DNA from 4 places in the Shewanella sp. Shew256 genome. Region 3 is predicted to be linked to each of the others. Evidence: predicted binding sites of a transcription regulator. Region 3 holds the regulator's gene; each other region holds the start of a gene.
What was found. Region 3 encodes sigma-54, which starts transcription at its own class of promoters, with help from an activator protein. Its sites were predicted from a motif close to GTTGGCACGNNNNTNGNNT; they were not measured.
Positions count from the first base shown of each region.

Region 1: a site for sigma-54 is predicted at 1,680-1,698, ahead of flhA (flagellar biosynthesis protein FlhA). Genes of this name have one in related genera too.
Region 2: a site for sigma-54 is predicted at 2,258-2,276, ahead of B5P39_RS11240 (YccF domain-containing protein). Genes of this name have one in related genera too.
Region 4: a site for sigma-54 is predicted at 1,872-1,890, ahead of B5P39_RS04640 (DUF3192 domain-containing protein). Genes of this name have one in related genera too.

Region 1 covers NZ_NAJR01000007.1:52,063-56,498, reverse strand. The annotation lists gene fliR (flagellar biosynthetic protein FliR) at 1-468, shown strand, start outside; gene flhB (flagellar biosynthesis protein FlhB) at 486-1,616, shown strand; gene flhA (flagellar biosynthesis protein FlhA) at 1,735-3,834, shown strand; gene flhF (flagellar biosynthesis protein FlhF) at 3,846-4,436, shown strand, end outside.
Region 2 covers NZ_NAJR01000005.1:156,674-161,109, forward strand. The annotation lists gene B5P39_RS11230 (M14 family metallopeptidase) at 1-834, shown strand, start outside; gene B5P39_RS11235 (alpha/beta fold hydrolase) at 834-1,703, shown strand; gene B5P39_RS11240 (YccF domain-containing protein) at 1,766-2,173, opposite strand; gene B5P39_RS11245 (pyridoxal-phosphate dependent enzyme) at 2,458-3,405, shown strand; gene B5P39_RS11250 (hypothetical protein) at 3,409-3,669, opposite strand; gene B5P39_RS11255 (hypothetical protein) at 3,948-4,121, opposite strand.
Region 3 covers NZ_NAJR01000006.1:47,026-51,461, reverse strand. The annotation lists gene rapZ (RNase adapter RapZ) at 1-328, opposite strand, end outside; gene ptsN (PTS IIA-like nitrogen regulatory protein PtsN) at 325-768, opposite strand; gene hpf (ribosome hibernation promoting factor) at 771-1,058, opposite strand; gene B5P39_RS12535 (RNA polymerase factor sigma-54) at 1,087-2,562, opposite strand; gene lptB (LPS export ABC transporter ATP-binding protein) at 2,668-3,399, opposite strand; gene lptA (lipopolysaccharide transport periplasmic protein LptA) at 3,396-3,947, opposite strand; gene lptC (LPS export ABC transporter periplasmic protein LptC) at 3,934-4,436, opposite strand, start outside.
Region 4 covers NZ_NAJR01000002.1:414,029-418,464, forward strand. The annotation lists gene syd (SecY-interacting protein) at 1-536, shown strand, start outside; gene B5P39_RS04630 (Zn-ribbon-containing protein) at 626-1,399, opposite strand; gene B5P39_RS04635 (hypothetical protein) at 1,399-1,782, opposite strand; gene B5P39_RS04640 (DUF3192 domain-containing protein) at 1,930-2,328, shown strand; gene B5P39_RS04645 (DUF2789 domain-containing protein) at 2,378-2,611, opposite strand; gene B5P39_RS04650 (GNAT family N-acetyltransferase) at 2,756-3,394, shown strand; gene B5P39_RS04655 (DUF962 domain-containing protein) at 3,387-3,692, shown strand.

The DNA of each region.
Region 1 (4,436 bases), on a different contig from region 3:
GCCTCTATGGTCGACCCTGGATCTGGTCAACAAACACCAGTGATAGGTAATTTCTTCTTGTTACTCGCGACGTTGATTTTTCTCGCCGTCGATGGACACCTGTTGATGATCCGCATGCTCGTCGCCAGTTTTGAGACCTTACCGATTTCGAATCAAGGATTAACCTTAACAAGTTATCGCTCGCTAGCGGAATGGGGCTCCTATATGTTTGGCGCGGCACTGACTATGTCGCTCTCGGCGATTATTGCCTTACTACTCGTTAACTTATCCTTTGGGGTCATGACCCGCGCCGCGCCGCAGCTGAACATTTTCTCGATAGGTTTCCCCATCACTATGATTGGTGGACTGCTGATTTTATGGTTGACCTTGACTCCCGTAATGGCCCATTTCGAAGAAGTCTGGGCGTCGGCACAGCTTTTGCTGTGTGATATTTTAGGGCTTCAGTGCCAAGCCAATGGCATATTCTAACCGGATAGGAACGCGTAATGGCTGAAGAAAGTAGCGGCGAACGCAGCGAGGAACCCACCGGGAGGCGCCTCGAACAGGCGCGAGAAAAAGGGCAGGTAGCCCGTTCAAAAGAGTTAGGTACTGCGACCGTGTTACTCTCGGCGGCGACTGGCTTATATATGCTCGGACCTGGAATTGCGAAAGCCTTATCCAACGTATTCGAGCGTGTATTTACCATGGAGCGCGCTGCGATTTTCGATACGAACCAGATGTTTAATGTATGGGGCGTCGTGGGGAGCGAGATTGGCTGGCCGTTACTCAAGATTATGTTACTGATTGTGGTGGTGGCATTTATCGGTAACGTATCCCTTGGCGGGATGAATTTCTCCACCCAAGCCATGATGCCTAAAGCCAGTAAGATGAGCCCGATTGCAGGCTTTAAGCGGATGTTTGGTGTGCAGGCCTTGGTTGAATTAACCAAAGGGATTGCTAAGTTCTCCGTGGTAGCAATCGCGGCTTATTTGCTACTCAGTCATTATTTTAACGATATTCTGCTCCTGTCTGCCGATCATCTCCCCGGTAACGTCCATCATGCGCTGGATTTATTGGTGTGGATGTTCATTCTGCTTTGCTCCTCCGTCTTAGTCATAGTGGTCATCGATGTGCCGTTTCAGATCTGGAACCACAACAAACAGCTGAAAATGACTAAGCAGGAAGTCAAAGACGAGTATAAAGATACCGAAGGTAAACCCGAGGTCAAAGGGCGAGTACGGCAAATGCAGCGTGAGTTAGCGCAGCGGCGCATGATGGCCGAAGTGCCCAATGCGGATGTGATTGTGGTGAACCCTGAGCATTATGCGGTGGCCATTAAATACGATGTGAAGCGCTCTGCAGCGCCTTTTGTGATCGCTAAAGGCGTCGACGAAGTGGCGTTTAAAATCCGCGAGGTGGCAAGGGCACATAACATTGCGATTGTCTCTGCACCACCGCTTGCGCGGGCCATTTATCACACCACTAAACTTGAGCAGCAGATCCCTGAGGGCCTATTTACTGCGGTGGCACAGGTACTGGCTTATGTGTTCCAGTTACGCCAGTACCAAAAAGGTCGTGGTCGTAAACCTATTCCAATCCCTGCTAATCAACCCATTCCTGACGAGCTGAAGCACTAGTTAAGTGTTAGGTTAACGAAGAGATAGTTCACAGAGATAAAACCATAACTTGAACTGTTAGCGGTTGGCGCGCTTTTTGCTTCCAGGCTGTTATACGTCAAAGTTTAGGTATCTGTGAATGGATGTTAAAGCCTCCCTAGGCCAAGTAAAACAGTTGAAACTGAGCTCTTTCAAGGGCATAGGTACGCCAATGCTAGTGCTTGCGGCATTGGCTATGATTGTATTGCCTATCCCGCCATTTCTACTCGACGTTTTATTCTCCTTTAACATTGCCTTGGCTTTGATTGTTCTTCTTGTCGCGATTTATACCGACAGACCCTTAGACTTTGCTGCTTTTCCAACTGTTTTATTAGTCGCGACATTGCTGCGACTCGCACTTAACGTGGCATCGACCCGTGTAGTATTACTCGAAGGTCACAATGGTGGTGATGCCGCCGGTAAGGTGATTGAGGCCTTCGGCTCCGTGGTCATTGGCGGTAACTATGCAGTGGGTCTAGTTGTATTTATAATCTTGATTATTATCAACTTTGCCGTTGTGACTAAAGGTGCTGGCCGTATTGCCGAGGTGAGTGCTCGCTTTACCTTAGATGCGATGCCCGGTAAGCAAATGGCCATCGATGCCGACTTGAACGCAGGTATTATTAATCAGGATCAAGCCAGAACCAGACGCGCCGAGGTGACCCGCGAAGCCGACTTCTATGGCGCGATGGACGGTGCGTCTAAGTTTGTAAAGGGCGATGCGATTGCCGGTATCATGATCTTGGTTATCAACATTCTCGGTGGGTTTATTATCGGGATTGTGCAGCACGGTTTGACATTCTCCCAAGCCGTTGAAATTTATACCCTGTTAACCATTGGTGACGGTCTCGTCGCACAAATCCCCGGCCTGTTGTTGTCAATTGCTGCGGCGTTGATGGTGACCCGTCAAAATGAATCTGGCGATATGGGCCAGATGTTGATTAGTCAGATGTTTGACAGTCACAAGTCACTCAGTATTGCGGCTGGCGTACTCTTTGTCATGGGTATTGTGCCAGGCATGCCACACATGGCGTTTTTAAGCTTTGCCGTGATCACAGGTGGTGCCGCTTACTTTATATTTAAACGTAATGAAGCCAAACGTGCCAAAGCCCTTGAGCAAGTCAAAACGGGCCCAACTGAAAGAGCCGAAAGAGAACCTAAAGAACTTAGCTGGGACGATGTGCACCACGTTGACACTATCGGTCTGGAAGTGGGTTATCGTTTGATCCCATTGGTCGATAAGGGGCAAGGTGGTGAATTACTGAGCCGGATCAAAGGAGTACGTAAAAAACTTTCTCAAGAACTGGGCTTCTTGGTGCCTGCGGTACATATTCGTGACAACCTCGATTTATCACCCAATGCCTACCGCATCTCGTTAATGGGCGTGGTGGTTGGAGAGGCGGATATTCGCCATGACTGCGAACTCGCCATCAACCCTGGTCAAGTTTATGGCAAGCTCGATGGTATCGAAACGCGTGATCCTGCCTTTGGTCTCGAAGCGGTTTGGATTGCCCCAGAGCTGCGTGAACATGCACAAACCTTAGGTTATACCGTGGTGGATGCCGCGACAGTGGTGGCAACCCATATCAGCCAAATATTGACGAATAACGCGGCGAAACTCTTAGGCTACGAAGAAGTGCAACAACTGATGGATATGCTTGCCAAGCATTCGCCTAAGCTGGTGGATGGCTTTATTCCTGATGTGATGCCGCTCGGAAATGTCGTAAAAGTGATGCAAAACCTATTAAATGAAGGAGTTTCTGTCAGAGACTTGCGTACCATAGTGCAAACTTTGTTAGAATACGGCACTAAGAGTAACGATACTGAAGTATTAACGGCCGCGGTGCGTATCGCATTGAAGCGCATGATAGTTCAAGAGATCTCCGGTCCTGAACTCGAAATACCTGTCATAACTTTGGCGCCAGAGTTGGAACAGATGTTGCATCAGTCGATGCAGGCAACCGGTGGCGATGGTCCTAATATCGAGCCCGGTCTTGCGGAGCGTATGCAGCAATCCTTAGCGGATGCCGCTCAAAAGCAAGAAATGGTTGGTCAGCCGGCTATTTTGCTAACGTCAGGTATGTTACGTGCGACACTGTCTCGCTTTGTTAAATATACTATTCCTAATCTCAGAGTGATTTCTTACCAAGAAATCCCCGATGAAAAGCAAATACGCATAGTGTCTGCCGTCGGCCAGTAGAGGACGCATAAGTGAAGATTAAACGTTTTTTTGCCAAAGACATGCGTGCTGCACTGGCCCAAGTGAAGGACACGCTCGGCTCCGATGCCGTGATTATGTCAAATAAAAAAGTGAACGGTGGCATTGAGATTGTGGCTGCCGTTGACTATGACGAGCCCAAAGCGAAGGCGCCTGCTGCGGCTCCGACCTTTATGGATGTGAGTGATGACTTAGTTTCGCTCGGTGCTAAAGCGCCGATTCGCGCTGAAACTAAGTTAAAACCATCGGCGCCAGCGGACTCTCTCCAAGCATTGCTCGAGAAGCAACAAAGCCGTTTAAACCAACAGCTCACCCATCAACAGCAAGACGCCGAACTGCCTGCGTGGGCTAAAGGATTACAAGCACCTGTGGCACCTAAAGCTGAGCGTCGCGATATGGGCAATCCCTTCGATAAGAAACCGCAGAGCTCGCCAAAACAAAATGCGGATCTCGAAGCCATGCGCGATGAATTATCATCCTTACGTAATTTGTTGACCCATCAGGTTTCAGCATTGATGACTGAGCATAAAAAACGTATCGACCCTGTCGGTGCCATGCTGGAGTCAAAGTTGCTGGAAGCCGAG
Region 2 (4,436 bases), on a different contig from region 3:
CGGATTGGCTCCCAGGTGATTTTAGCTTTACTTAACAGCCTGTTGCAGCGCCTTGCGTGGGACAAACACCTACAAGCGTTATTAACGGACATCCGCTTAGCCTTTGTGCCTGTGGTGAATCCCGTCGGGTTGCTGCTGGGGAGTCGTGGTAATGGAAATCAGGTCGACTTGATGCGCAATGCGCCGATAGAGTCCCGGGAAAAAGTATCTTTTATGGTTGGAGGGCAGCGGCTCTCCTCTAAGTTACCTTGGTTTCGTGGCCTTGGCGGCATGGAGCTTGAAACCGCGGGGCTGGTGGCCTATGTGCAACAATTGCTTAGACAAAGCACCAGTCTTATTTCCCTCGATGCGCATTCTGGTTTTGGTTTGACGGATCATATCTGGTTTCCCTATGCCCACACGCGCGCGTCCTTTGAAAATGCCCACTTCATTTATCACTTAAAGCAATTATTTGAAGCCAGCTATCCCCATCATGGTCACTATCGGCTTGCGCCCCAGAGCCAGTTTTATCGCACCCACGGTGATATTTGGGATTACTTGTACCGCCAGCATCATGCCCAAGATCCTCAAGCAAACATTCCATTCTTACCCTTAACGTTAAAGATGGGCTCTTGGGCATGGATTAAGAAAAATCCAAGGCAAATATTTAATTTTGCGGGATTTTTTAATCCGCAAAAAACACACAGGCACCACAGGATTTTGCGTCGGCACACAGTACTGATGCAGTTCTTGATGGAGGCGGCGTACGCACGGGAATTAGAAGGACTGACGCCAGAACATCTCACACAACTTACGCAGAATGCGCAGCAGTTTTGGTATCGGGAGCGTTTTTAATGACAACTTGGGTATTACTCAGGGGCTTAATGCGGGATCAACGCCATTGGAATGGCTTCGATCAAAGGTTAAGGCAACGGGGCTGCAGAGTTTTTACCCCTGATTTGCCCGGCAATGGGCTCCTCACTCACCAGACCAGCCCTTTAATTATCGCTGAATATGCCAGCTCGGTATGGCTACAATTGGATGAGCAACTAGCGGGACAAGCCTTTTATCTGCTGGGCTTATCGATGGGCGGCATGCTCGCCATGGAAATGGCTAAGCAGCGTCCGGAGCAGATAAAGCACGTATTTGTATTGAATAGCAGCGCGGCTAACTTATCGCCTTGGTATCAACGATTTAATGGATTGAATGCCTTGAGTGCTTGGCTCAAACGTTGCCGTGGAAGTCAACTTCATCCCATCGAATCGACAATTGTCCGCTTAACCAGCTATCGCCATCGGCGCGATATTGCCTTGATTGAGCGTTGGAGCCGATATCGCCACGAGTCGACGCCATATTTTAACAATGCGTGTCGTCAATTGTGGGCGGCGTTTCGCTATTGTTGTCCTGCCTCTTTGCCTGTGCCCGTCAGTATTTTATCGGGTGATCGTGATGCCTTAGTGAATATTCAAACCAGTAGGGCATTGGCACAACAGTTTAAGGTCGACTTGGTTGTCTTGGCCTATTGTGGTCATGACATCACCATAGATGCGCCAGCTAAACTGGCGCATTATCTATTCGAAATCATAAGCCTAGAACAAGGGGAAGTGAGTGAGCGGTTTGTAGATTGTGGCGACTTGCTCGATGAGGAAACCGCCTTTCATGAGGCAAGGTTAGTGCAGTCACTGCCAAACTATTTATCAGCACTACCTACTGACGTAGAGTAGTGCTGAGTGATTTGCCTTACGCTTTAGCGACTATGATTACTACGCCTTCGCTACTGTGGTTATTACGCTTTCGCTACTATGGTTTGCCCGATCGGCGTCAGGCTTAATAGCGCCAGCTTGATATGTTGGATCCCAAAGGGGATACCAATAATCGTCACAAAGCAGGCAAGGGCATGGGCTAAATGACCTATGGCCAACCAAATCCCAAACAGCAAGAACCAAATAATATTGCCTACCATGCCAAAGGCGCCAGTGCCTAAATCTTCACGTCCGGTTAAATGGCGACGATTCATTTGTTCCTGCCCAAAGGGCCAGAAGGTCAATTCGCCAATCACAAAGCAGGCTCGGCCGAAGGGAATACCAATAATACTGATAAAACACAAAATCCCCGCGAGCCACCAGGCGAGTCCCATCACAAATCCACCAAGGACAAACCAAGCGATATTGAAAATTAACCGTAAAAGCGACATTGAATACTCCTTAACTCATTTTAAATCAGTGTTGGAATGATGTTGGCCAACACACAGGATCATTAATTGATACTTAAATGGTATAAGCGAGAATTGTGCCAAAATATTTTTCATTATTTATCAATAAGATGTTTATGTTGATGACTGTGTGACGTTGTAAAAAATGCTAGATTTTCGCGAAAATGCTTAATAATTACGGACGATGTAGACAAGCTCGCGGTACACTAACGGCCTTGTTTCCTTCGAGTGTATTCATGTTAGCCAATAGCCAGTTGAGTCAAAGCTTGCTCTCTAAGAGTCCAGTAGAGTCTTTTTCCTTTGCCGGGCGCGAGATATTTCTCAAGCGAGACGATTTATTGCATCCTGCGTTTAGTGGCAATAAAGCGCGTAAGTTTGCCTATTTTCTAGATCATGAGTTTACTGGTGTGACTAAGCTGATTGGTCATGGCTCCGCGCAGGCTAACTCGTTGTATTCTCTGTCGGCGCTCGCCAAGCTAAAGGGCTGGCAGTGCGATTTTTATGTGGATCATATTGCTAGCCATGTCCGCACGTTGCCGACTGGTAACTATGCCGCCGCTATTGCTAATGGTACGCGTGTCATTAATTTATCAAGCCTGATTGCAGCCAATCCTTCTCTTCATCGTGAGCCTAATAGGACTTGCCAAGATTATATTGAGCAGCAAGTCATGCCAGCTGAGCCTAAGGCTTTGTTTATTCCCGAGGGCGGGCGCTGCCAGTATGCGCAATATGGTGTCAGTCAGTTAGCCGCCGAAATAGCTGCTTGGGCCGAGTCTCAGCATATTTCCGATCTCAAGGTGTTTTTACCCGCAGGTACAGGTACGACGGCGCTTTTTTTAAATCAGTATTTTGTGCGTCAGCAATTGAATATTCGAGTGCTTACCTGCGCCGTTGTCGGCGGCGATGAATATTTAACGCAGCAGTTTTATGAGTTAAATCCCAACTCTGCTGAACATCCACAGATTTTGAATGTGGGGAAGAAATACCATTTTGGGAAACTCTATCCTGAGTTTTATGCCATGTGGCAACGACTCTGTGCCAGCGGTGTGCAATTTGAATTACTCTACGATCCCTTAGGCTTTATGGTGTTAGAGGATTATTTACGGCGCGAGCAACATGCCTCCATTCTCTATATTCATCAGGGTGGGCTATTAGGGAATCAAACCATGTTGCCAAGATACAGACGAAAATATGGTGAGGGCGATGCAGGATAGCGTTTAGCCAACTAACTTATTGCGCTTTAATATTTTGTGGGTGCGTGTGGCTATCTTTTCCAGATGTTTAAGATCTTTCAATCCCGGCGTATCGGTTGAATATTGCCAATAGCTTATTTCAGCATCCAACATTTCCAGCATTTTTTTAGAACAGCCTAAACACTCACCTTGGCACATTTGTGCTTCATCTAAGTTGAGCGGAATAACCTGTTTAATCTGGGTTATTAAGGTCAGCATAGCCGTTTTAGTATCGGGTTTTGACATAGAAAATACATTCACAAACTGAGTGAGTGATTATATTAGCAGTGACAAATACAGATTAATTTGATCTAGGTTCGCGGAATACACATTTGGTTCGGCACGTATCTGTGTGAGCTAGATACCGCCTGAACCAAACGAGTTCGTCATTCGACGTAAGGGGATAGCAAATCGTGATATTGGGCTATCTATTTAGGTCATTTAGGCTTCGGTATGGCGAGGAAAATGGGAACCGAATAAACCTAAACACCGTCTTGGGTACTCTCAGGAGTACACCATGAGACTTATTTATTTGCCGACAATAGCCATTTCATAAAGTTTAAGGCTTCGGTACGCTTTGAAAAAGTCTGCTTGTTTTTACCTTGTCTATCGGTAAAAGCAATGGATGTTTTGTTAACTGAAATAGAGTCTACAGGGAAGTTCACTGTAATTTCATGTCCGTTAATTTTGTATGACATAGGCCACACTCCTTTTAATTCAATTCACCCTTAGGTGAGTAAGTTGTAACAATAAAATATCCTTAGCATAATTGCGAAAGATGATACCAATGAGTCTTGAGGTTACCCATTCCATGATCATTAATCAAGAGATGCCTTATTGATAACTAATGCATATCAGCGATTATGTCAATGGAATATCTCAATTAGCCCAGTTGACCATAGCAAAGTGACAATACTATGACATGGGTTTAATTAAATAGTTCACTGTTTTTGAGTCGATGCAGAAAATCACTAACTCATTATTTTTGTGGGACTTACTTGTAGTAGGCTTTC
Region 3 (4,436 bases):
CTCGGCTCTTAGATAAGGGATGTAAGCGCCGCGTTTCACTGTAGCGTTTGAGCAACACTTTATCGCTGGAGTTTAAGAAGAAGCTGGTGAGTTCAGTGCCCGTAGGCAGGCTGGCAAGCTGTTTAACCAGCACTTTGTCTTGCTCTGGTAAATTGCGCACGTCAACACTGATAGCAACGAGATCGTTACTGCCTTTGAGCTGTTCAAGCAAACTGCCAATCAAAGGCAAAGGCAAATTATCGACACAATAGTAGCCGAGATCTTCAAGCACTCTAAGTGCGACCGATTTGCCTGAGCCTGAACGCCCTGACACTATGACCAGTTTCATCCAATGATTACCTGATAGAGTTCCGTTTCATCATGCGTCTTGCGCAATTGTTTTAATATTTGCTTGTCACTGAGCTTTTCAGCCATGCAGGACAAAGTGCTTAAGTGCTGTTGACATTGGTCAGCAGGCACCAGCAGCGCAAATAAAATGTCGACAGGTTGTTTATCGATAGCATCAAAGGCTATCGGCTCCTCACATTTCACCAATATGGCTATGGGTTGTGTTATATCGGTTAATCGACCATGTGGAATGGCGATGCCGTTACCTATACCTGTGCTCCCCATCTTTTCGCGCGCCACTAGGCTTTCGAAGATCTCTTGAGATGAGAGGGTGGGGTACTGGGCAGCGGCTAAGTCGCTGATAAGTTCCAGTACCTTTTTCTTACTGCCCGGAGTGGCGCAGGTCGTGCATTCCGGCCGCAGTATGGTACGAAGTTCCATTGCTAGTGTTTTGTTAACTTCTCTTTGTGTTTAATAACCTGACGATCAAGCTTGTCGATCAGGACGTCTATGGCAGCATACATATCTGCATGCTCTGAAGTCGCGAAGACTTCACCACCGGTGAGGTTGATTCTCGCTTCGGCAATTTGTTGCATTTTCTCAACATTGAGCACAACGTGCACATTATTGATCTGTTCGAAATGACGTTCAAGTTTTGAAAACTTTTCCTCAACATAAGCCCGTAACGATTCAGTAATCTCGATATGGTGTCCACTCAGGTTTATTTGCATATAAACGTCCTCCGATTTCCATTTTAGGCTATAAACTTTTACGCTGATTGGAAGGGGGAATAAGCATCGCTTCTCTGTACTTCGCAATGGTTCTGCGCGCAACGTTAATTCCCTGTTCTGCCAGAAGCTGTGCCATCTTGCTGTCGCTTAATGGTTTTTTCTGGTTTTCCGCTGCAACCAGTTTCTTAATGAAGGCTCTGATTGCCGTGGATGAGCACTCACCGCCATCATCAGTCCCGACGTGGCTTGAGAAGAAATATTTTAGTTCAAAAAGTCCCTTTGGGGTATGCATGTATTTTTGCGTCGTCACCCGTGAAATGGTGGACTCATGCATCTCTACCGCCTCGGCGATATCGTTCAGGACCATAGGTTTCATGGCTTCTTCACCGTATTCGAAGAAGCCCTGTTGATATTGCACTATGCAGTTTGCCACCTTGAGCAGTGTTTCGTTACGGCTTTCAAGGCTTTTGATAAACCACTTGGCCTCTTGCAGATGCCCGCGGATAAATTGGCTATCGGCTTGGCTTTTGGTGCTGCGCGCCATGGCTGCATATTGCTGATTAACATTGATTTTTGGCATGCAATCTGGATTTAACTCGACCACCCAGCGACCGTTTTTCTTCGATACCGACACATCGGGGATGACATATTCTTCATCAACAGGGGTGATGAGCAAACCGGGGCGAGGGTTTAAAGTTTGGATCAGCGCTATGCTGTCCCTTAACTCGTCCTCTTTAAGTTTGGTCTTACGCATCAACAACCTAAAGTCGCGGGCAGCGATCAGATCTAAATGATCTTTGATCAGCATACGGGCGTTTTCGAGGTGTGGGGTATCCGGCGAAAAATGGGAGAGTTGGATAAGCAGACATTCGCTTAAATCCCTTGCGGCGACACCAACGGGATCGAAGTGTTGAATACGCTTGAGCACGGCTTCGACTTCATCCAGTTCTATCTCTGGATTGCCCATGGCCTCGAGGATATCTTCAGTACTTTGAGTGAGATAACCTTGATCGTCGATGGCATCAATAATCGCGGTGGCGATGGCTAAATCGGTTTCAGAGAAGGGCGTGAGGTTTTTTTGCCATTCTAAATGTTCGTACAGGCCTTCACTGGTTTCCCCTTGGAAGGGCATGTCATCTTCACGGCTGGCGCCAGAACCTGAGTTTGGCGAGGCGGTAAAGACTTCATCCCAAGTAGTATCCATGGGCAGTTCTTCGGGCAGGGATTCTTTGGTCAGCGACTCGGCAATGTCCACGGTGGAATTGTCTTGTTCCTGTGGCTGGGCCGTCGTTTCGCTAAAGTCGGTATCGGCGATATCTTGCTTACGTTCGGTAGGCGCGTCGAACTGCTCCTCTTCCAGCTCGAGAAGAGGATTAGAGTCTAAGGCTTGCTGGATCTCTTGCTGCAGTTCCAATGACGACAATTGCAACAGACGAATGGCCTGTTGGAGTTGTGGCGTCATGGTTAACTGTTGACCCAGTTTGAGCTGGAGTGACGCTTTCATGTTACCGCTGATCCCTACGTTATTATTTTGAATTTAGGCCGCTTGTTATCATATTGATGGCGCTTATAAGCCAAAATTCAAGGCTAATTGGCTCTGTTTAAGTAACTATAGCCTGAATTGTTCACCTAAGTACACAGCCCTAACTTGCTGATTGTCTAAGATCTCTGCGGGAGTTCCTTCGGCAATCAGGTTTCCGTGACTGACAATGTAGGCATGTTCACAGACGTCTAAGGTCTCGCGTACATTGTGGTCTGTGATCAGTACCCCAAGGCCTCGGCTCTTGAGTTGTTCGATGATTTTCTTGATATCGATAACCGAAATCGGGTCGACACCGGCGAAGGGTTCATCGAGCAGAATAAACTTGGGATTGGCCGCTAAGGCGCGGGCAATTTCGACGCGGCGACGTTCACCGCCCGATAACGACATGCCTTGGCTATCGCGAATATGGGTGATATGGAACTCTTCGAGCAGATGTTCCAGCTCTTCTTCGCGTTGATCGCGATTGAGCTCTTTACGGGTTTGCAGTACTGCCATGATATTGTCGTGCACGGTCAGCTTGCGAAAGATACTGGCTTCCTGTGGCAGGTAACCAATGCCTTTACGGGCGCGCAGGTGCATGGGATCGGCGGTTAAATCATCATCGTCGATAAAGATATGGCCTTTATCGCTTTTGACTAAGCCCACGACCATGTAAAAGGTGGTGGTTTTACCTGCGCCGTTTGGGCCGAGTAAGCCGACGACTTGACCCGTTTTCACCGTCAGGCTGACATCTTTCACAACCTGACGACTCTTATAACTCTTAGCGAGATTCTGTGCTTTTAAGGTGATTTGGGTCATTTAGAGTCCTGTTTTTTCACAGGTTTGTCCGCGGGCTGGTTCTTGATCTCTTCCTGATAGTTATCAGGTTGAATAATGGTAATCACGCGATCATCACCGCTACCCGTACTTTCAGCGATCAATTTTTGCTGAATAATATCGTAACGGATGAGGTTACCCGTCACTTGGCTACCCGCTTGGTCTAGGCTCGCTGAGCCCGTCAAAGTTAGGGTGCGGGTCGCCATTTCGTAGCGAATTTCTTTCGCGCTCGCTGAAGCTGGGCGTCCATCGTCGAGGATCTGGCTATACGTCGCAGGATTACCGGTTGCCACTAAAATCTTGCTGTTTTCCCCTTCGGCAGAAAATGCACGTAGTTGATCTGCATGGATTTTGATCGATCCTTGGGTGACTTCAACCGGACCGAAGAAAATGATCTGGTTGTTTTTAATGTCCGCAGTTTGGCTAACGGCTTTAATTTTCACTTCTTGCTGTAAGTCACCAACCTTGGCGAAGGCGCTCATGCTGGTGATTAGCATTAGGCCGGCAAGTAATATGTTATTTTGCTTCATAGGTTCCTACTACCTGACTGGTCAATTGCACTTCCTGCGCGTTAAGGTCGGCATAAAGGCCTTGCCCTTGAATATTAAAATCTTTCCCTGTGACGTAAATGATGCGGTCAGAGGTCATTATCATAGTGTTGAGATCGAGTTCTAAAAAACTGGTGGACAATGTCTGTATGGGTTCACCAGGGCTGATGGCATCGATAATAACATTATTTTCTAATACAACCTTGCCGGTATCTTTGTTGAGTCGACCTTGATCGGCTCGGATCTGCCATTTTGCTTTACCTTGGTCGGGATAGACAAGATAAACGGGCTCAGTAAAGTCGGTTTGGTTTTTCAGCTCATAGTGTTCCATGTGCTTTGCCGTGACGCGACTGTTAACTTGCCCTTGCTCATTAAACTCAATGCTGCGCAGATCTTCGATAATGTAATCGGGTCTGTCACTGACGTTCAAGCTGTCATCCGTATCGCCACCGCGTTTTTGCTGCACTTGCC
Region 4 (4,436 bases), on a different contig from region 3:
AAGGTGAGTTTGATGAATCATCCGATGAGGCGGTGTCTTGGCTTCCCGTTAAGCGTGAACAGCTCGGCAGTTTTGCGAATGTTGAACATGCGCTTGAGCTAACATTGTGGCCGGATATCAATCACTTTTATGGTGAATATTTTGCGGCGCCCGTGTTGTTTGATTCACCGTGGGGCACGGGCGAATTGCTGCAGGTATGGAATGAGGCAGATTTTGATGCCCTACAACAAAACATCATCGGCCATTTAATGATGAAGCAAAAGCTCAAGCAACCGGCAACTTGGTTTATTGGTTTGCTCGATGAGGGCGATAAGATGCTAACCGTTGATAATGCTGATGGTAGTGTGTGGGTTGAAATCCCTGGCGAGCTACCTTCCACCCAATTGGCGCCGAGTGTAGCTGAATTTATTGAGGCTTTATCGCCACGTATCGCGCCACCTGTGAAACATGAAGAATTGCCTATGCCGGCGCTCGAACATCCGGGGATTTTTGCCAGCTTTAAACGTATGTGGCACAACCTGATAGGTAAGCGTTAAGCGCGGGGAAATGTTGCAAAGGTCTCTTGAAAAAGCCTCTTGCAAACTCGGCTATTTTGCCTGCCGAGTTTGCGCTTCAGCACTGGGCGTTATTGATGGTCCCAAGACAAGTTAGACACTATGCGGCAAGGTTCGCAGCGAAAGTGGAACATATCTAATAGCGGCTCGTCGAGTTTCCAGTCTTGACTGCCACAGCGTGGGCAGGGGCGAGCTAACTCGGATTGCAGATCCTGTCCCCCGACGCGATACAAATAATAGTAAGTGGGGATTTTGGTCAGGTATTCGATTCGGCCGCGTAAGTCCCAACCTCTCCTAAATAAATCACTGTTTGGGCTGGATAATTCTTCTAGCGCAGCAAATTCTGCCTTAGTGGCGGCCGCCATTTGTAACTCATCACAGGCTTGCCACTCGGTTTGCCAGCGGATAACCCGTTTATGATCGCCATTAAAAGTGGCGGGGATTTGGTACAGCGGGATGGGCAATAGGTTATCGCCACTTCGCAGGGGCGAGCACATATGCACATAGCTAGTGTAGAGCAGTTGCCAGCTGGGTGGCTCAGTATTACTCACCTCAGAATTAATATCCTGACCGATGAATTTTTCGCGTGGCGCCAGTAGCTTAGCCTCGGTTAATTCCGCCAGTGCTTTTTTCACCCAAGGGCTGTGATAACGATGATTCAAACTGTTTTTTTCAGGCATGAGGAGGCGTACTCGAAATTCGCCCTCATTAAAGGCCACGGCAAATTCGCGGCCGAGGATTTGGCCATTAGCGCGGTAAGCTTCGAGTAATTGATTGATGGCACGTTCTGCCGCACTGATGGTGGTATCGGCAAAGCATTCAAAGCGCAATTCGGTGACAAACATTAAGCGGATTTTCCTTGGGATTCGAGTTGAGTGACACGTTGTTTCAGCTCGATAAGTTCATTTTTGAGTTGCATGATCTCGTTGTTTTTTAACGCGAGAGCTTGCTCAATGCTCTGTTGTAACTGGGCTAACTGTTGCGCCAGTGTGGTGACTGTGAGTGGCGAAGCTTCGGCGGTATGAGTCTCTTCAACCACGGGCTGTGATTGGGCCGCTAAACGCTCACGCTCGGCTTTAGGTATCGATTTAAACTGCTGTAACCCTTGGATTAACAGCGGCATGGGGATTTTGTTACCGACGCGGCTTTTTATCAAGGCAAGGCTTGGGGTTTTACCGCTGGCTTCGAGTGCGCACGCTGCTGCTAACACTTGGTCAATCGGACTCATAATAAGTGAAATTCCTTAATCTATATCGTGTTTTTCACTAACTTACTGTGATGTGGTTATTTTAGTTCTTATAAATCAATGTATTGCCATTTGGCATTGATTTTGCTTTTTAAGCATTTTTATAACAAGTACACAGGAAGTCATAATATGAACGCAAATATTAATCGCAAACTCATCGCGGTCACGTTTTTAGGGTTAGCAAGCTTAGGTCTTAGCGGTTGTGTGGTCAATGTCGGTGACAGTGAATCTAAGTGGGATAGCAACGAATCTTGGGAAAAAACACAGGACAAAAACCGCAATAATCTGACTAAGCTCAGCCTTGGTATGAGCAAAGACCAAGTGATGACCCTGATGGGCGCCTCGGACTTTAGCGAATCTTATCTGCAGCAGAAAGACGGCCAAGCCGATAAAGAAGTGTTGGTCCTCTTTTATCGCACCCAGCATACCCACAGTGACGGTAAAACCACTAAGGATGAATGCACGCCAATCGTCTTAAGTAACAGTGTGTTAGTTGGTTGGGGCGACACCGCCTACAGCAAAATTTAACAACTCAACGCAACTCGCCATGAAGTGATTCAGTGTCAGCCCTAAGCCATTAGGGCTTTCTTAATTGCACATCGAGCTGCTCGATAAGTTCGGTCCACTGGGCATCGGCCTCTAATGCCTCGGTCAGAAAACTCTTTTGCGCCTGCGTCCAAAATGGCGCTTCGGTTAAGTGTGTCTCAGGGGGAAGTTGATGGGTCGCAATAAACTGCCCTATGGCTTGAGCTTGATTGGCTAATCCCAACTGTTCAAATAGATGACTCAAATCGACCGGCGTTGTATCCATGCTCGCATCCTCTCTGTGTGCCTTTATTTAGGGTATGCAACTCACTGAAAAATGCAATCTATGATTAAAATTTGCACTTTTTAGTTTCCTTGATACAGTGATAATTACTCCTAAGAGTGTGATCTAAATCAAGGAATTCTAATAATGGACAATAATACCTTGGATGAGTGCCGTGCAGTTTATCTCACCGCCGAAGATTTACGCCTCGCCGCTTCGATTCTCTACAACGCCTATCATGACGACCCTTTCTTTGTGGATGCTTTATCCACTTCAGACAAATTCGCCTACGAACAAAAATTACGTGCCGCAATCCGTGAAGAGTTGAATGCGCTCTGGCAGGAGAAGCAAGCCTTAATCGGGCTGTTTGACCAAACACGCTTAGTCGGTGTTGCCTGTGTGGTCACTCAGGAAGTGCCCCTCGGGGAGGGCCGCTATTGGCACTGGCGACTCAAGATGTTGCTTGGTACGGGCTGGCAATCGACTCAGGCGATGATGAAGAAAGAATCGAGCATCGTCGAGCTGCTACCGAGCGAGCACTGCGGGATTCTACAATTTATCGCCCTTGCGCCTAATGAGCAGGGCAAGGGGTTAGGTCATCAACTCGTGCAAGCCGTAGTAAGTTGGTGCGATGAGCAGCCCGAGCTTGAGGGGATTGGAGTCTTTACTACTCAAGAAGCCCATAGCCAGTTATTTATGCAACATGATTTTGTCTCCCTCGGAGAATTGAGCATAGGCAATGTGGCCGGACAATTACTTTTTTACACGGGCCAACAAGATGAATGAACCTTACCGCTCCTTCACTGAGTTTTACCCTTTTTACCTCTCACAGCACCAAGATTTAACCTGTAGGCGATTGCACTTTATTGGCAGTTTTTTGGTACTCCTGTTATTCGTCGCTGCGCTGGTTTTCGCAAATGGTTGGCTTTTACTGTTTATCCCCCTAGTGGGATATGGTTTTGCTTGGGTGGGACACTTTGTGTTTGAGCATAATCGCCCCGCGACATTCCAATATCCCTTGTACAGTTTGATGGGTGATTGGGTGATGTTTGCACAAATTCTCACCGGTAAGTTGAAATGCTAAATGTCCCTGACCAGTGAGAAGCTGACACCCGTGTGAGAGATCGCTTACAAAGGCTGTAGGATAAAATGTTTTCTTACTGACTGTTTTGTAATCACAGCTTTTAAAGTGTATTTAAAATCATGGTGTTATGTTTTAATAAAGCTTGGTTGTATGAAAAGTGCGCTAGTGTGTGTTCTTTAACCGAAACAAAAATAGCGAGAGCCACGTAGAATTAACTCATCGCCAAAGCAAATGGACAGCAAGGATTGCAATACAGGCGAGAGGGACGCAAGAAGCGACGAATTCAGGTTCTTGGATTTGAACCACTGACAGTAGGAAAACTGTCATCTGCCTAGGATAGGCTAAGGAAAAGCAAGGCTGCTTTCTCATGGATGATAGAGGACGTTGTATCTGCTGGGATAGCAGGTTTCAGGATGAAAAAGGACAAGCTTAAGGATTAAGCGTTACTGGATGCAGGAAGTATCGAGTAAAAGGATAAGTATAAGGGTGAACAGCTTGTACTAAGGTTAGGAAAGGATTCAGCAGGACGCGATAGGGATGAGTCACTGGATGTGACAGGAGCCGAAATAGGATATTCGGGTCAAAGGATTGAGTGTAGTGGAGACTTCACTGCACAGGGAAATAAAGGGATCGAAGGACGCTTGCAGGGAGCAAACGATCGCAAGGAAGGTGCAGGGAGCACAATCAAGCAGGATGGCTTGCAGAGGATAAATGGGGTGCACATAGTGCGCCCCTTTCTTTTTT